Regions from separate parts of the Arthrobacter alpinus genome, predicted to be linked through region 2. Evidence: riboswitches for the same ligand, from Rfam matches in the RefSeq annotation. Region 2 holds a riboswitch; each other region holds the start of a gene.
The links. Region 2 has a riboswitch for S-adenosylmethionine ahead of AOC05_RS01840 (hypothetical protein). Riboswitches for the same ligand answer to the same signal wherever they lie in the genome.
Positions count from the first base shown of each region.

Region 1: linked by a shared signal. The riboswitch ahead of AOC05_RS03395 (bifunctional o-acetylhomoserine/o-acetylserine sulfhydrylase) and the one ahead of AOC05_RS01840 (hypothetical protein) in region 2 are both predicted to bind S-adenosylmethionine.
Region 3: linked by a shared signal. The riboswitch ahead of AOC05_RS10550 (aminotransferase class V-fold PLP-dependent enzyme) and the one ahead of AOC05_RS01840 (hypothetical protein) in region 2 are both predicted to bind S-adenosylmethionine.

Region 1 covers NZ_CP012677.1:798,309-803,665, forward strand. The annotation lists gene AOC05_RS03375 (hypothetical protein) at 30-206, shown strand; gene AOC05_RS03380 (hypothetical protein) at 199-390, shown strand; gene AOC05_RS03385 (VOC family protein) at 583-1,221, opposite strand; gene AOC05_RS03390 (Tex family protein) at 1,316-3,793, shown strand; SAM riboswitch class IV at 3,930-4,045, shown strand; gene AOC05_RS03395 (bifunctional o-acetylhomoserine/o-acetylserine sulfhydrylase) at 4,118-5,357, shown strand, end outside.
Region 2 covers NZ_CP012677.1:427,934-433,290, reverse strand. The annotation lists gene AOC05_RS01845 (sodium:solute symporter) at 1-1,313, shown strand, start outside; SAM riboswitch class IV at 1,401-1,514, shown strand; gene AOC05_RS01840 (hypothetical protein) at 1,531-1,833, shown strand; gene AOC05_RS01835 (biotin/lipoyl-containing protein) at 1,853-2,083, opposite strand; gene AOC05_RS01830 (VIT1/CCC1 transporter family protein) at 2,283-3,377, shown strand; gene purU (formyltetrahydrofolate deformylase) at 3,478-4,389, opposite strand; gene AOC05_RS01820 (L-serine ammonia-lyase) at 4,391-5,357, opposite strand, start outside.
Region 3 covers NZ_CP012677.1:2,341,231-2,346,587, reverse strand. The annotation lists gene AOC05_RS10560 (Nramp family divalent metal transporter) at 1-170, opposite strand, end outside; gene AOC05_RS10555 (class I SAM-dependent methyltransferase) at 257-1,018, opposite strand; gene AOC05_RS10550 (aminotransferase class V-fold PLP-dependent enzyme) at 1,094-2,488, opposite strand; SAM riboswitch class IV at 2,553-2,666, opposite strand; gene hisN (histidinol-phosphatase) at 2,811-3,623, opposite strand; gene AOC05_RS10540 (ribosome small subunit-dependent GTPase A) at 3,758-4,888, opposite strand; gene aroA (3-phosphoshikimate 1-carboxyvinyltransferase) at 4,893-5,357, opposite strand, start outside.

The DNA.
Region 1 (5,357 bases), 370 kb from region 2:
AGCCAGTCCACGTCCTGACCTAGCTTTTGGTGAATGGCAGCTATGGGCTGCATGCAGCCATATTGGCGGCCGTCGGGAACGCGGACAGGTTCGACGCCGCATGGCAGGGTGCGCTGTTTGGCATGCCGTTGATCTGGGGTGCCGGGCTCTTGGCGCACACGCTGGGGGCGTTCCTGTCCAAGGACTATGAAAATCTCAATGTCTGAACCGGAACCGCATGAGCTGACGGCCTACGAAGCCGTCACTGCCAACTCGTGGGCGCAAACGCACAAAAAGACCGCACTTATGAAGTTGATACTGCTGGCGCTGCACGAGGCGCCGGCCTGGAGTTCCACGATCAAGTCCGCCATTGCCGAGATGACGGGTGGGAACCTGCAATTCGATGTCTAAAGCCTGCACCGTGGGCTCCGGCGGCTGATCCGCCGTCGTTCTTGGGAGTTTTTTGCCGAAGTAGCCGGTCCACGCCGAGAACGCTCCGTAGCCGGGCGGGTTTCGGCGCGGACCGGCTACCTCGGCGCAAACAAAGACGGCACCCGTCCCACAAAGGGGAGGGTGCCGTCTTGCTGGCTCAAGCCAGATGAGCTAGATGGTGACCTGGCCGTTGGCCGTTTCAAAGGTGACGCTCATGATGCCGGGGGTGCCGCGGGGGGCAATCCACTCGACGGAGACGTCATCCAATGGGCGTTCAACCGGTTCGCCCAACCATTCGGTGACACGTTCGGCGCTGCCGGCAATGGTCAGAGACGCCAGACGGACGGAGGAAGGGCGGGCCAGTGAGGGGTGCAGTGCCGGGTCGCCCTCCCACTTGAGCATGTAGGGCACCTGCGGGTCTGCGATCAGACCCTTGATGCCGATCTGCTGCCAGATAAGTTCCTGGCCGTCGGGGAACTTGCGGTTGCCGGGGACTGCGCTGCGGCCCAGCCGGTCCTCGAACGGGGTCAGGTCCTCAACGGCGACGCACCAGCCCATCCAGCCGCCACCTGCTGCGGAGCGGGCCTTGACGGCCTGACCGAACGGCGCTTTGTCCGATGCCGGGTGGTTCAGGCACTCAACAATTTCCACATAGTGGTGGTCGGTGAGGGGAATAATCATATTGCGGGTGCCGAAGCGCGGGTGTATTCCACCGCGTACTGCATCGACCCCGAGGGCGGTTGCGATTCGCTCCGTGGTGGCAGCCAATCCATCTGATTCACAGGCGTAAGAGACATGATCCATTCGCATAGGATCATCTTGGCACTTTGTGATGCGGCTCTCGACTTAGCGTTCCCTAAGCCTGGTGGGATGTCCTGTGACCTGGGTGCCCCCGCGGTCAGGAATGTGGGGCAGAATTGACCCTGTGACTGATTCTGCTGCCGCCCTGATCCGACCCGACGCCGCCACCATTGAGACGCGTATAGCCACGGCCATTGCCGCAGAGCTGGGAGTCCGTGTGGCCCAGGTCCGCGCCGCCATTGGGCTGCTGGACGACGGCGCGAGCGTGCCCTTCATTGCCCGGTACCGGAAAGAGGCCACCGGGACCCTGGACGACACCGCGCTCCGTGACCTTGAGGAGCGGCTGCGCTACCTCCGCGAGCTTCAGGCCCGGCGCCTGGCGGTCTTGGAAACCATCCACGGACTCGGCAAGCTCACGGCCGTGCTGCGCTCCGCCATTGACGCCGCTGCCACCAAATCGGAGCTGGAAGACCTTTACCTGCCGTACAAGTCGACCCGCAAAACCAAGGCCGACGCCGCCCGTGAAGCTGGGCTGGAACCTCTCCTCGACGTGTTGCTGGCTAACCCGGCACTGACCCCCGGCGTGGCCGCCGACGCCTACGTTAGCGCTGCCAAGGGCGTGCCCAGCCCCGACGATGCGCTGGCCGGTGCCCGCGCCATCCTGATTGAGCGGGCAGGGCAGGACGCGGCGCTGGTGGGGGAGCTTCGGGAACGGCTATGGAAGACGGGCCGGCTGGGCTCGAAAGTGAAAACCGGCAAGACCGCTGAGGGTGAGAAGTTCAAGGACTACTTTGACTTTTCCCAACCGCCCCACACGCTGCCCAGTCACAGGGTTCTGGCCCTGCTGCGCGGCGAAAAGGAGGGCGTGCTGACACTGGATTTGGCTGAGGCCAACACCCGCGACGCCGACGCGCACGCGCAGGCCCGCGCCGCCTATGAAAACGCCGTGGCTCATTCCCTGGGCATCAGCGAGTCCGGCCGTGCTGCGGACACCTGGCTGATGACAAGTGCCCGCTTGGCCTGGCGCACCCGCATCCTGACCCGGCTTTCCGTGGACCTGCGGGTCCGGATGTTCCAACGCGCCGAGGAGGAATCGGTGCGCGTCTTTGCCGCCAATCTGCGCGATGTGCTGCTGGCGGCACCGGCCGGAAACAAGGCAACCCTGGGCTTAGACCCGGGCCTGCGCACCGGCACCAAGGTGGCCGTAGTTGACGGCACCGGCAAGGTGGTCGCCACCGACACGATTTACCCGCACGCCCCCGCCAAGCGATGGAATGAAGCCCTCGCCACCCTGCACGCGTTGGCGCTCAAGCATCAGGTGGAACTGGTGGCTATCGGCAACGGGACCGCGAGCCGGGAAACCGACAAGCTGGCCGCGGAACTGCTGGCCGAACTCAAGCACAGCAACCCCAAGATGAAGGTGACCAAACTGGTAGTCTCCGAGGCCGGCGCCTCGGTCTACTCGGCGTCGGCCCTGGCCAGCGCCGAACTGCCCGGCATGGACGTCTCCTTGCGCGGGGCCGTCTCGATCGCCCGCCGCCTGCAGGACCCGTTGGCTGAACTCGTCAAGATCGATCCCCAGTCCATCGGTGTGGGCCAGTACCAGCACGACCTCACCCCGGCCAAGCTGGAACGCTCCCTGGACGCCGTCGTCGAGGACTGCGTGAACGCCGTGGGTGTGGACCTGAACATGGCTTCCCCGGCGCTGCTCTCGCGGGTGGCAGGGGTGGGGCCGTTACTGAGCGAGAACATTGTGGCCCACAGGAACCAGCACGGCCCGTTCAGCAAGCGGCGGGACCTGCTGAAGGTGGCGCGGCTGGGCCCGAAGGCCTTCGAGCAATGCGCCGGGTTCCTGCGCATCACCGGCGGCTCGGAGCCTCTCGATGCCTCCAGCGTCCACCCGGAGGCCTATGGGCTGGCGCGGAAGATCCTCACCTCCGTGGGTGCCCAGGCCGCCGAGATCTCCGGAGGGGTGGGTGCAGCCGCAAGCGTCAACCCGGGCGAGTTTGTCGATGGCAGCTTTGGTCTGCCCACCGTCAAGGACATTGTGGCCGAGCTACAAAAACCCGGCCGCGACCCCCGCCCCCGCTTTGAAACCGCCACGTTCGCCGAAGGCATTGAGAAGATCACCGACCTTCGCCCCGGCATGATCCTGGAAGGGGTGGTCTCCAATGTGGCGGCCTTTGGCGCGTTCGTTGACATCGGCGTGCACCAGGACGGGCTGGTCCACGTCTCCGCCCTGAGCAACTCCTTTGTCTCCGACCCGCATGCCGTGGTTAAATCCGGCCAGGTGGTCCGGGTCTTGGTCCTGGAGGTGGAGCCCGAGCGCAAACGGATTTCCCTCACCTTGCGCCTTGACGATCAGGTCACGTCGGCGCCGGGCACCGGCCGCACCCGCGAGGCAGGTGAGCGGAAGGGGAACGACGCCGGCTCCGGGAAGTCGGCGCGCACCCCACCCCGGGCGGGCGGCCAGTCTCGCCCTAGCGCCCAGCCAGCCCGTCAACCGCGTGCGGCAACAGCCCCGCCGTCGGCCAACACGGCCATGGCCGAGGCCCTGCGCCGGGCAGGTCTGGGAAAATAGGGCGGGACCGCCAGCCCGTCAGTCAATAATTCGATATATCTCAGGTTCTGCCCAAAATTTCAATCAGTGATTCGCCAAAAGTCATAAACACGTCATATTCTTGCTCCCTCACTAGCTTTCTTCCACACTGGAGATAGGTCATGAGTGTCAGCGATTTGCCCCGGCTCGCTGACCGGCAACCCTCCACCGTGGTGGGGTGCCCCGGGTGAAGACCTGGTACCGAACCGCCCGGTTTCGGTGCAAGCGCGGGCCGCACGGCTCATCTTCCCCTTTGGGGCCAAGGTGGGCCATTGTTGCAGGCCTCTACTGTGAAGGAATCCATTCATGAGTAACGGTTGGTCATTTGAAACCCGTCAGATCCACGTAGGCCAGGAGCCGGATGTCACCACCGGTGCCCGCGCCCTGCCGATCTACCAGACAACATCCTTTGTGTTCCCGTCCACCGAGAGCGCCGCGGCACGGTTTGCCCTGACAGAACTGGAACCGATTTACACCCGCCTCGGCAACCCCACCCAGGATGCCGTTGAGCAGCGCATCGCCAGCCTGGAAGGCGGCGTCGGCGCCCTGCTGCTCTCCTCAGGCCAGGCCGCCACCACCTTCGCCATCTTGAACCTGGCCCAGGCCGGGGATCACATTGTCTCCAGCCCCAGCGTGTACGGCGGCACGTTCAACCTCTTGGCGCACACCTTGAAGAAGCTGGGCATCGACGTCACTTTTGTCTCGGACCCGGACAACTTGGATGAATGGCGCTCAGCCGTCCAGCCGAACACCAAGGCGTTCTTTGGCGAGACCGTCTCCAACCCGCGCCAGGACGTGCTGGACCTGGAAAACATCAGCGCCATCGCCCATGAAGCAGGCGTGCCGCTGATTGTCGACAACACCTTGGCCACCCCGTACCTGATCCGCCCCCTAGAGTGGGGTGCGGACATTGTCATCCACTCCGCCACCAAATACTTGGGCGGACACGGCACGGCCATTGGCGGGGTGATTGTCGACGGCGGCAAGTTCGACTTCGCAGCGGACCCGGAAAAGTTCCCCGGCTTCAACACCCCGGATGAGACGTACAACGGTCTGGTCTACGCTCGAGACCTTGGCGTCGGCAGTGCCCTGGGCGCGAATCTGGCCTACGTCCTCAAGGCCCGCGTGCAGCTACTGCGCGACCTTGGCTCAGCCATTGCCCCGTTTAACGCCTTCCTCATCGCCCAGGGCATTGAGACACTGAGCCTGCGCATGGAACGCCACGTCAGCAACGCCGTCACAGTGGCACAGTGGCTTGAAAACAATCAGAACGTGGAATCCGTGGTTTACGCCGGCATCCCGTCCAGCCCGTGGTTTGAGCGGGGCCGCAAATACGGCCCCAAGGGCACCGGCGCAGTCATCGCTTTTGACATCGTGGGCGGCGCGGAGGCTGGCAAGCGTTTCGTTGACGGACTGGAACTGCACTCGCACGTCGCCAACCTCGGTGACGTGCGCTCCCTGGTGATCCACCCGGCGTCGACCACTCACGCGCAACTCTCACCCGAGCAGCAGCTCGCCGCCGGAGTTCGCCCCGGACTGGTGCGCC
Region 2 (5,357 bases):
TTGCTATTGGCATCGGGGTACTGCTGCTGAGCCTGCTGTTTGCCCCCACCATCCAAAAGCTGAAGATCTACACGGTCTCCCAAATGCTGAGCCTGCGCTACGGCAAGGAGACCACCAAGATGTCGGGCATCGTCATGCTCGCCTACACGATCATGATCTCGGCAACTTCCACCGGCGCCTACGCCACCATCTTTGTGGTGCTGTTCGGCTGGGACCGCTGGCTGGCCATTGCCGTGGGTGGGGCCATTGTGCTCATCTACTCCACCGTTGGCGGCATGTGGTCCATCACCCTGGCCGACCAGGTGCAGTTCGTGATCAAGACCGTGGGCATCTTCTTCCTCATGCTCCCGTTCGCGTGGAACGCCGCCGGTGGCATCGACGGCATCAAGGAACGCGTTGACGCCAGCTTCTTCGCGTGGGACGGCATCGGCATCCAGACCATCATCACCTACTTCGTGGTCTACACCCTGGGCCTGCTGATTGGCCAGGACATCTGGCAGCGTGTCTTCACCGCCCGCGACCCACAGGTGGCCCGCTGGGGCGGCGCCACCGCCGGCATCTACTGCATCCTGTATGGCGTGGCCGGCGCCCTGATCGGACTGGCCGCCAAGGTAGCTCTGCCCACCATCGACGTCGCCAACCTGGGCAAGGACGTCGTCTACGCCGAAGTGGCCACCCACCTGCTGCCCATCGGCATTGGTGGGATCGTCATGGCCGCCGCCGTGGCCGCCATGATGTCCACCGCATCGGGTTCCCTGATTGCCGCCGCCACCGTGGCCCGCAAGGACGTTGTCCCGTTCGTGGCCAGCTGGTTCGGCAAAACCATCGACACCTCAGACAGCTCCAACCCCGAGCATGACGTCAACGCCAACCGCTGGTACGTGCTGGGCCTGGGGCTCCTAGTGGTCCTGATTTCCATTGTTGTCAACGACGTGGTGTTCGCCCTGACCATCGCCTACGACATCCTGGTTGGCGGTTTGCTGGTGTCCATCATCGGCGGCCTGGTGTGGAAGCGTGGCAACGGACTTGGCGCCGCCTGGTCCATGGTGGTTGGCAGCCTGCTGACCATCGCCCTGCTGGTGCTGTACGCCACCGGCGTGATCCCCAGCGCCGATGGCATCTACGCCAACGAGCCGATCTACTTTGGCCTGCTCGCCTCGCTGGTGGTCTACATCGCGGTCTCCCTACTGACCCCGGCAACGCCCGCGAACATCCGCAAGATTTGGGACGACCGCCTCGCAGCGGCTGCCACTGATTCCAATTCAGATGATATCGACACCGTCATGACGGGCAAGAACAGCACCACCGTGTAGTTCGACCAACGTAGGACGGCGGTTGGTGACGTAATAAATTACGTCATCAACCGCCGTCGTACTTTAAAGCGCTACGGTGGAAACCAGCTTCACGAGATGCGATGCCAAGCTCCGACTGGTCGCACGCCAACCCCATGTTCACAGGGTGGCTCGGATGAGGAAGTGACCTGCGGTGACTGGATCCGCGGGTAAGAGCACCCCCATCAAAGGTTTGATCATGGCAACTATTTCCGCAGACCGTAGCCGCTCTTCTCACAACGCCGCTCCCCGCACGGCCCCACCCTCAGCCGGCATCCCCGTTCTGCCGGCCGTGGATGTGAATTTGGGCGCCGTCACCTTTTTCACCCCCAGGGGTCACCACAGCTACTTCTGCGCCGCACCGGCACTGCTGGTGGACGCGCTGGCGGCGGCGGTGCGTGCCGCCCGCTGGGTACCGGAAATCGGCACGCTGGTGGTCACCATGGCGCAGACCGGTTCACGGGAGAGCCGCAGCCTGGGCTTCAAACTCGAAAAGTACTAGGCCGGCGCAACCCCGGCGGCTAGGCGATGGTGGCAATAACGGCGCCCTGCGCCACCTCGTCACCTTCTTGGACGTGCCACGTGAGCACGCCCGCGGCGGGGGCGTTGATTTCGGCGTCGAACTTGTCGATGGTGACCTCGGCCAGCACCTGGTAGGGGCGCACGGCGTCGCCGTCGGGCACCAGCCACAGGGTCAGCACGCCTTGGTCCTGCGGGTCCCCGGTCATCATCGGGAAAAGCACCTCAACCATTTTCACTGACCTGCTTCCGATCCGTGGCCGCCAACGCTGCGTGATTCCCAGCATATCCGCACCCTTTTTGCGCACGTCCTTTTCTCCGTGGCTAGCCGGGCGAAAGTGCGGTAGGCCGAAACTATTTTTCAAGGATCACCGGCCGGAAATTGCCACCAATACGCGCTACAGTAATGGCTTACTTGAGGAGTTCCCTACTGTGCCAGAACGCATTCCCACCCCCGTAGAAATCAGTCGCTGGCGCCAATATCTGGCCGACGAACGGGCCGAAGCCGCCGTTTACCGCGACCTGGCCAAACGCCGCGAGGGCGAGGAAAAAGCCATCTTGCTGGCCCTGGCGCAGGCGGAGGGCCGCCACGAAAAGCATTGGTTGAACCTTCTGGGCGAGCACGCCGAGCCGCCGGTGGCCGCGTCCGCCCGCAATCAGTTGCTGGGCCTGCTGGCCCGGTGCTTCGGTTCCGTCTTTGTGCTGGCCCTGGCCCAACGCTCGGAATCCCGCTCCCCCTATGCCACCGACGCCGACGCCACCGACGCCATGGCCGCCGACGAATCGATCCACGAAGAGGTGGTCCGAGGCCTGGCCACGCGGGGGCGCATCCGTCTCTCCGGATCGTTCCGGGCGGCGGTTTTTGGCGCCAATGACGGACTGGTCAGCAACCTCTCCCTCGTCGTGGGCATGGCGGCCACGGGCGTGGGCAGCCAGGTGGTTTTATTCAGCGGTGTGGCGGGGCTCCTGGCTGGCGCCTTGTCCATGGGGGCGGGCGAATTTGTTTCTGTGCGGTCCCAGCGTGAACTCCTGGACGCCTCCCAACCCACCCAGATCACCCTGTCCGCAGCTCCGTCGCTGGATCTGGAGAACAACGAGCTGGTGCTGGTGTACCTGGCCCGTGGCATGTCCCGCGAAGCAGCCGAACACCGTGCGGCCGAGCGCATGGGTGGCTTCACCTGCGACTGTGATCCCAGCCTGTCCCTGCGCCCCGACGAGTTCAAGTCCGCGGACGACCACGAAACCCTCGGCACTGCTTGGGGCGCCGCCACCTCCAGCTTCTGCTTCTTTGCCTCCGGCGCCATCATCCCCATCCTGCCGTTTGTGTTTGGCATGACGGGGGTGAGCGCCCTAGTCCTGGCCTGTGTGTTGGTGGGCCTGACGCTGATGGGGACTGGCGCCGTCGTCGGATTGCTCTCAGGCGCCTCACCGCTGTGGCGGGGACTGCGCCAGCTGGGTATCGGCATGGGTGCAGCGGCGGCAACGTATCTGCTCGGGCTGGCTTTTGGCGGGATCGTGGGCGGCTAGGACCATCCATCATGCGTACGACTCGCGACGAGTTTGGCGCCACTGGACAAGTTGCGCCGAAATCCGGGCGGGTCCTGCGCATAGCGGAAGGTTCTCCGCGCTAGCGCAGCACGATGGTCCTGTTCCCCTGGACTATCACCCGGCCCTCGCAATGCCAGCGCACGGCGTTGCTGAGTGCCTTGCATTCGGTGTCCCGCCCGGCAGCCACCAGATCCTCCGGACCGAAAGTGTGGTCCACCTCGACCACCTGCTGGGAGATGATGGGCCCCTCATCCAGTTCACTGTTGACGTAGTGCGCCGTGGCCCCAACGGTCTTCACACCGCGCGCATAGGCCTGATGGTAGGGCTTGGCGCCTTTGAAGCTGGGCAGGAACGAGTGATGGATGTTGATGGCGCGTCCCTCCAGGTGGCGGGTGAGCCCGTCGCTGAGGACTTGCATGTAGCGGGCCAGCACCACCAGTTCGACGTCGAACTGGTCCACCAGCTCCATCAGCCGCGCCTCCGCCTGTGGTTTGGTGTCGGCGGTGACGGGTACGTGGAAGAAGGCGATGCCGTGCCACTCCGCCAGCCGCTGATGGTCTGGATGGTTGGAAACCACAGCCACCACCTCCACCGGCAACTCCCCTGTGCGGGTGCGGAACAGCAGGTCGTTGAGGCAATGCTCAAACTTGGAGACCATGATCAACACCCGCCGCTTGGCGCCGTGCGGGCGCAGCTCCCAACGCATGCCGTGCTGTTTCGCCACCGGTTCCAGCGCCGCACGCAGCGCATCCTGGGTCAGCTCCCCAGCCGGCGCCTCAAAGTGCAGCCGCATGAAGAAGCGGCCGTCCGGTTCCGGCGCCCCGGCCACCACCCTCAGGTGCTGACGGTCACTGAACTGACGCACGTCGATGATGTCCGCGCCCTGCCCCAACAAAACGCCGGAAACCTGGTGGACGATCCCGGGACCGTCCGGGCAATCCAGCGTGAGCACATATTGGGCCGTTTCAACCGGCTCTACCAAAGTGTCCATGTCAGCACTCGATCACATTCACGGCTAGGCCCCCGCGGGAGGTTTCCTTGTATTTGCTCATCATGTCGGCACCTGTTTCCCTCATGGTCTTGATCGCCTTGTCCAATGAAACTTTCTGGCTGCCGTCCCCGTGCAGGGCCAGCCGTGCGGCATTGATCGCCTTGACGCTGGCGATCGCATTGCGTTCAATGCACGGGATCTGCACCAGCCCGCCCACGGGGTCGCAGGTCAGGCCCAGATTGTGCTCAATGCCGATTTCCGCGGCGTTCTCGGCCTGCACGGGTGTTCCACCCAGTAGCTCGCACAGGGCGCCGGCGGCCATGGAACACGCCGAGCCCACCTCGCCCTGGCAGCCCACCTCGGCGCCGGAGATGGAGGCGTTGAGCTTGAAGAGCATGCCGATGGCCGCGGCCGTCAACAAGAACTTCACGACGCCGTCGTCGTTGGCACCCGGCACAAACTTCATGTAATAGTGCAGCACGGCCGGGATAATGCCGGCAGCCCCGTTGGTGGGGGCGGTGACAATGCGCCCGCCCGCAGCGTTTTCCTCATTGACTGCCAGGGCGAAGAGATTGACCCACTCCATGGCTCGCAGGGGGTCCGAGGCGTCCTCGGGCGCCTGCAGCGTGCGGAAAAGCCCTGGCGCACGGCGCGTCACCCTCAGCCCGCCGGGCAGGATGCCCTCGGCGGCGCAACCGTTGGCCACGCAAGCCTGCATGACGGCCCAAATGTTCAGCAGCTTGGCCCGCAATTCCTCCTCCGAATGCCACACCAGTTCATTGGAGATCATGACCTCGGAGATGCTCATGCCCTCCCGGGCGCAGATGGCCAGAAGCTCGTCGGCGGTGCTGAACGGGTGCGGCAGGACGGTTTCGTCCATGACCACCCGGTCCGCCCCCACAGCCTCTTCGTCCACCACAAAGCCGCCGCCCACGGAGTAGTACGTGCGTTCGCGCACCGCCGCACCG
Region 3 (5,357 bases), 1.9 Mb from region 2:
CACACCAGAAGATACCCGTAGGTGGCGCCGGAAGTGAGGTTTGCGGCCACGTTGCCAGGGTCCACGTAGGCGATGGCGGCGACGAATGCAGGCCCCAAGAGGAAGAACAGTCCACCCTTGCCTCGTCGTGCCGGTGCGGAGGTGACGTCCGTGGTCTCCAGCAATGCCATTCCCTTCCAGAATCCTAAATAGTTAATTTAGGCATACCGAAATTATAGCCGTGGCGGGGCTTTCCTGTCGAGGCGAGAGCGGGTGTTCACACCCTGGCCCGCCACGTCTGGGTGAAATAGGGCAGCTCGAGTTCTTCGCCCGGAGCATGGCCCAGATGCTCGAATAAGTACCAGCGAAGATTGCCCTGGACCTTGGCCCGGATGGTGTCGTTGGCTTTCAAATAGTAGCTACGGGATTTGACTAGCTCCAGCAGGTCCTCGGGCGTGGCTACCTGCATCCAGAGAGTTGCATGGCTTTGAAGGTCATGAAATTCGGGCCCCACGTCGGGGCGAAAGCCTGGCTTGTGGACGTCCCCTGCATGCATGATCCGGGCCAGCCGGTGCACCCACGGCACGCTGACATCGAGCTGGTTCCAGATGAGCCCAAGAATTCCGCCAGGGCGCAGCACGCGGGCAAGCTCCGTGCTGGCCAGCAATGGATCGCACCAGTGCCAGGCCTGCGCCACCACGGCCACGTCAACAGAATCCGCCGGCAGGTTAAGGTCCTCGGCCCGTCCCACCAGGGCCTGAACCTGTGGCAGCTTGTGCCGCAGTTGCTCGAGCATGTCCGTTGAAGGGTCGACGGCGGTCACCGCCCACCCGCGCCCTGTCAACAGTTGGGTGTACTTGCCGGTTCCGGCGCCGACGTCCAGTGCATCGCGGATATCGGCGCCGGCGCTAAGCCACTCCAATGACGCCAGCGGATAGCTTGGGCGGACATCGTCATAGTGTTTGCCGCCCGCCTGAAAAGCGTTGGCCATCTCTGTGCGCCGCGTGCTGTCAAAGACCGGTCCGCCCGTCCCCGCCATGCCACTCCTGAATAGTTGTGCCGTTTCCGCCGTCCACTCTACCGGGGTCCGGACAAGCTCGAGCTCCGGAGCACCTCAGTCGGTGGCGCAGGGGGCTGCGCCGGCGGTTCCGGGCGTGTTCGGCGCCCACGATGGAAAGGTGCGCGAATCGTTGGCGGGCACCCAGCGTCCGGCGTCCACTACATAGTCCCAGCCCAACCCGTTGCGCAGGAGGGCGCCCACGCCGTCGATCAGACGCTGCGCGTCCTCCAGCCGGGAGCCTAGACCAAAGCTGGCACGCAGCGACCCCGAGGCCAGGCCCAGGCGGCGCAGCGCCGGGTGGGCGCAGAACTTGCCGTCACGCACGCCCACGCCATGCTCGGCGGACAAGTAGGCGGCGACCAGTCCGGCGTCGTACCCGGCGATGGAGAAGTTCACTACGCCGATGGAACCGCACTCGGCGTAGGCGTCCGAGTCGGTGAAGAGCTGGTGGACCGTGACGCCGTCGAGCTCCTGAAGCCCGGATACCAGGTGGGAGCGCAGCTGCTGCTCGTGGTCGTGCCATTGATTCGCGTCCAACGCGCCGAGTACCTGGGCGGCCCTGGCCAAGGTGGCGGCGCCGAGTACGTTGGGGGAGCCGGCCTCATGCCGGGCCGGGCCCTGCGTCCACAGCACCGATTCCATCCGGACGTCCTTGACGGCGCCGCCGCCGGCCAGATGCGGTTTGCCTGTGTCCAGCCAATCGGAGCGGCCAACCAGCACCCCCGCACCAAAGGGTGCATAGAGCTTGTGCCCGGAGAACGCCACGTAGTCGATGCCGCTGGCTGCGATGTCGATGCGCCGGTGGGGTGCCAGCTGGGCCGCATCCACCACAATCCGGGCCCCGTACTTGTGGGCCAGGGCGGAAAATTCCGCCACAGGGAGCACTTCGCCTGTCACATTTGAGGCGCCCGTGATAGCCAGGAGCACCACATTTCCTGCCCGCAGCTGCGTCTCCACACGGGACAATGTGGCGGCGATGGTGTCACCTGCGACGACCGAACGGTGGGGCAGCGCCTGCCACGGCAGCAGGTTCGCGTGGTGCTCAATGTCCAGGTACAGGACCTCACCGTTGGCGTTGGAGTTGCTTTCCAGCAGGGTCTGCACGCAGCCAGCCAGGAGGTTCAGGGAATCGGTGGTGTTGCGGGTGAAGATGACGGTGTCATCGGGCCGGGCACCGAGAAAATTAGCCACAATGTGCCGTGCATTTTCATACACCGAGGTACTCACCTGTGAGGCGAATCCTGCGCCGCGGTGCACACTGGCGTAGTAGGGCAGAATCTGCGCCAAGTGCGCGGCCACATCCTCCACAGCCGGGGCCGACGCGGCGTAGTCCAGGTTGGCGTACCGGACACTAGCGCCGTGGATCAACGGGGCTTTGAGGTCGTTGCCCACCACGGGCAGCAACGGTGAACTGGCGAGGGAAATGTTTTCCAAGATGGCAGAACTCATGAGGCTTCCTTAAAGGAAGGATTCTTATCTGACCCCGCCGTCAAAAAAGCAGACAGAGCCAAAAAATCCGCGCTTGCCATGACCGCTCCGGCCAGGCCAGGTCGTCACCCGGGGCACCCCGCCGCGAAAGGAGGGTTGCCGGCCAGCAAACCGGGGTTTAGCGCTGGCACTCGTGACCTATGCAAAAAATAGTAGCCCAACGGCGGGCCCGACGCATTTGTTACGCCGGGTAACGGGCGGTGGTGACTACCGAGCAAAGGCAAAAAAAGTACGACGGCGGTGACCGCCGTCGTACTTAACTCACCTGTGCTTGATGAAAGGATTAGGCGAGGAGGTCATCCCAGCCCGGGTTCAAGCGGCGCAAGACCTCTGCGTGCAAAATGGAATTAGTGGCCAAGGCGTTGCCGCCGAAGGGTCCATCCACGCCCTCGAGCGAGGTGAAGCGTCCGCCGGCCTCGGTGATGATCGGTACCAGGGCGGCCATGTCATACAAGTTCAGCTCGGGCTCGCAGGCAATGTCAACGGCGCCTTCGGCAACCATGCAGTACGACCAAAAGTCGCCGTACGCGCGGGTGCGCCACACGTCGTCGGTGAGCCCCAGAAATTCCTCCCGGTTGCCGCGTTCGGCCCATCCGGTCAGCGAGGAGTAGGAAAGGGAAGCGTCGGAGAGCTCGGTGACGTTAGAGACTCGGATGCGGGTTGCGGCGGCCAGGGATTTGCCCATGTACGCTCCGGTGCCCTCGGCAGCCCACCACCGCTTGCCTAAAGCCGGCGCGCTGACAAGGCCCACCACCGGCCGGCCCTCGTCGACCAAGGCGATCAATGTGGCCCAGACCGGAACGCCGCGCACAAAATTCTTGGTGCCATCGATCGGGTCGATGATCCAACGCCGCGAGCCGTGGCCGCTGCTGCCAAACTCCTCACCGAGCACGGCATCGCGGGGACGGACCCGGGACAGCTGGCTACGGATGGACTCCTCGGCCGCCTTGTCTGCATCGGTCACAGGCGTCAGATCCGGCTTGGTCTCAACCTGCAGATCCAGGGCCTTGAAACGGGACATGGTCAGGGAATCGACGGTGTCGGCCAGGACATGGGCCAGGCGGAGGTCATCGTTGTACGTCTGTGGGGGCGTCATACTCACCACGTTATCGGTAGTTGGGGGACTAGGCTGGCTGGCACGCGGGCGGGGAACAGGCCGACGCGTCGGATAGTCGCCGGAAAAATGCCGGATCGCCTGCGGTGGCGAGTTGGCCAGGTCTCGACCGCCGGTCAGTCGATCTGGCCAAGTTCCTTGGCCTCGGCGCGCCCTTCGGTGCGGTCGCTGGTGCCCAGCAGGCGCCGCAGCGACGCCAGCCGTGCCGGCCCGGCGTCGCCGGCATGACCGGCGGCAACATACGGGTCCAGGCCACAGTTGACGGCGACGCTGTCATGCTTGCAACCGCGTTCGCAGTCGTCGGTACCTGGTTGCAGGTCGGGGAAGGCCGCCAAGATCCTGTCGGGGTTCACATGGGCCAGCCCGAAGGAGCGGATGCCCGGGGTGTCAATGATCCAGGAGCGGGGCTCGCCGTCCTTCAATCGCAGGGCCAGCGCCGAGGATGAGGTGTGCCGGCCGCGACCCGTCACGGCATTCACGCCGCCCGTGGCACGCTGGGAGCCGGTGAGCGCGTTGACCATAGTGGACTTGCCCACACCCGAGTGCCCGACCATGACGCTGACCTTGCCGTCAAGGAATTCCCGCAGCTGTTCGACGGCGCCGCCAGCCAAAAGGGCGGAGTCACCGTCGTCGCTGCGCGCGTCAATGGCGGAGGCGGCGTCTGCGGCGCCTGCGGAAGCAGTGCGGCTGATGATGACTGTCATCTCCAGGTGCTCGTAGTTGGCCAGCAGTTCGGCAGGGTCCTTGATGTCTGCCTTGGTGATCAGCAGAATCGGGGCGATGCCCGAATCGTAGGCGGCCACCAGGGCCCTGTCGATGAAACCCGTGCGCGGCTCGGGGTTGGCCGCGGCCACCACGATGACCAGCTGGTCAGCGTTGGCCACCACTACGCGCTCAATCGGGTCCGTGTCATCGGCGCTGCGGCGCAACAGTGTGCGGCGTTCCTCCACGCGCACCAGGCGTGCCAGGGTGTCCGGCTTGCCTGAGGTGTCACCCACCAGGGCTACGAAGTCGCCGGCCACCACGGGGGAGCGGCGCAGTTCGCGGGCCCTCGCGGCGATGAGTAGGCGCTCGGTGGGCAGGTCCTCGTCCACGATGCCGGTGTAACGGCCACGGTCCACCGTGATGATGCGTCCAATGACGGCGTCATCATGTGCCGGTCGGTCCTTGGTGCGTGGCCTGCTGCCCTTTTTGTTGGGCCTGACCCTGACATCTGATTCGTCCCAGGTGCTGTAATCGTTTGCCATCGGCCTACGCTTCGGTCACAGTGGTCTGGGCCACCATGTCGGCCCACATCTGCGGGAAGGCAGGCATGGTTTTGGCGGTGGTGGCGATATCTTCCACCGTGACGCCGGGCACGGCGAGCCCGATGATGGCACCGGCCGTGGCCATGCGGTGGTCCTCGTAGCTGTGGAACACCCCGCCGTGCAGCGGGGCGGGGTTGATGATCAGCCCGTCCGGAGTTTCGACGGCGTTCCCGCCCAGGGCGTTGATCTCGGCAACCAGCGCCGCGAGCCGGTCCGTCTCGTGTCCGCGCAGATGGGCGATGCCCCGCAGCCGAGACGGGCCCGTGGCTAGGGCGCAGAGGGCGGCCGCGGAGGGGGCAAGTTCGCTGGTGTCGGCAATGTCGACACCGAGAATTTCGGGCCCTCCCGTCACCGTCAAGACGCCGTCGTCCAGGCTGACGGTGGCACCGAACTGTGGCAGGATCTCACG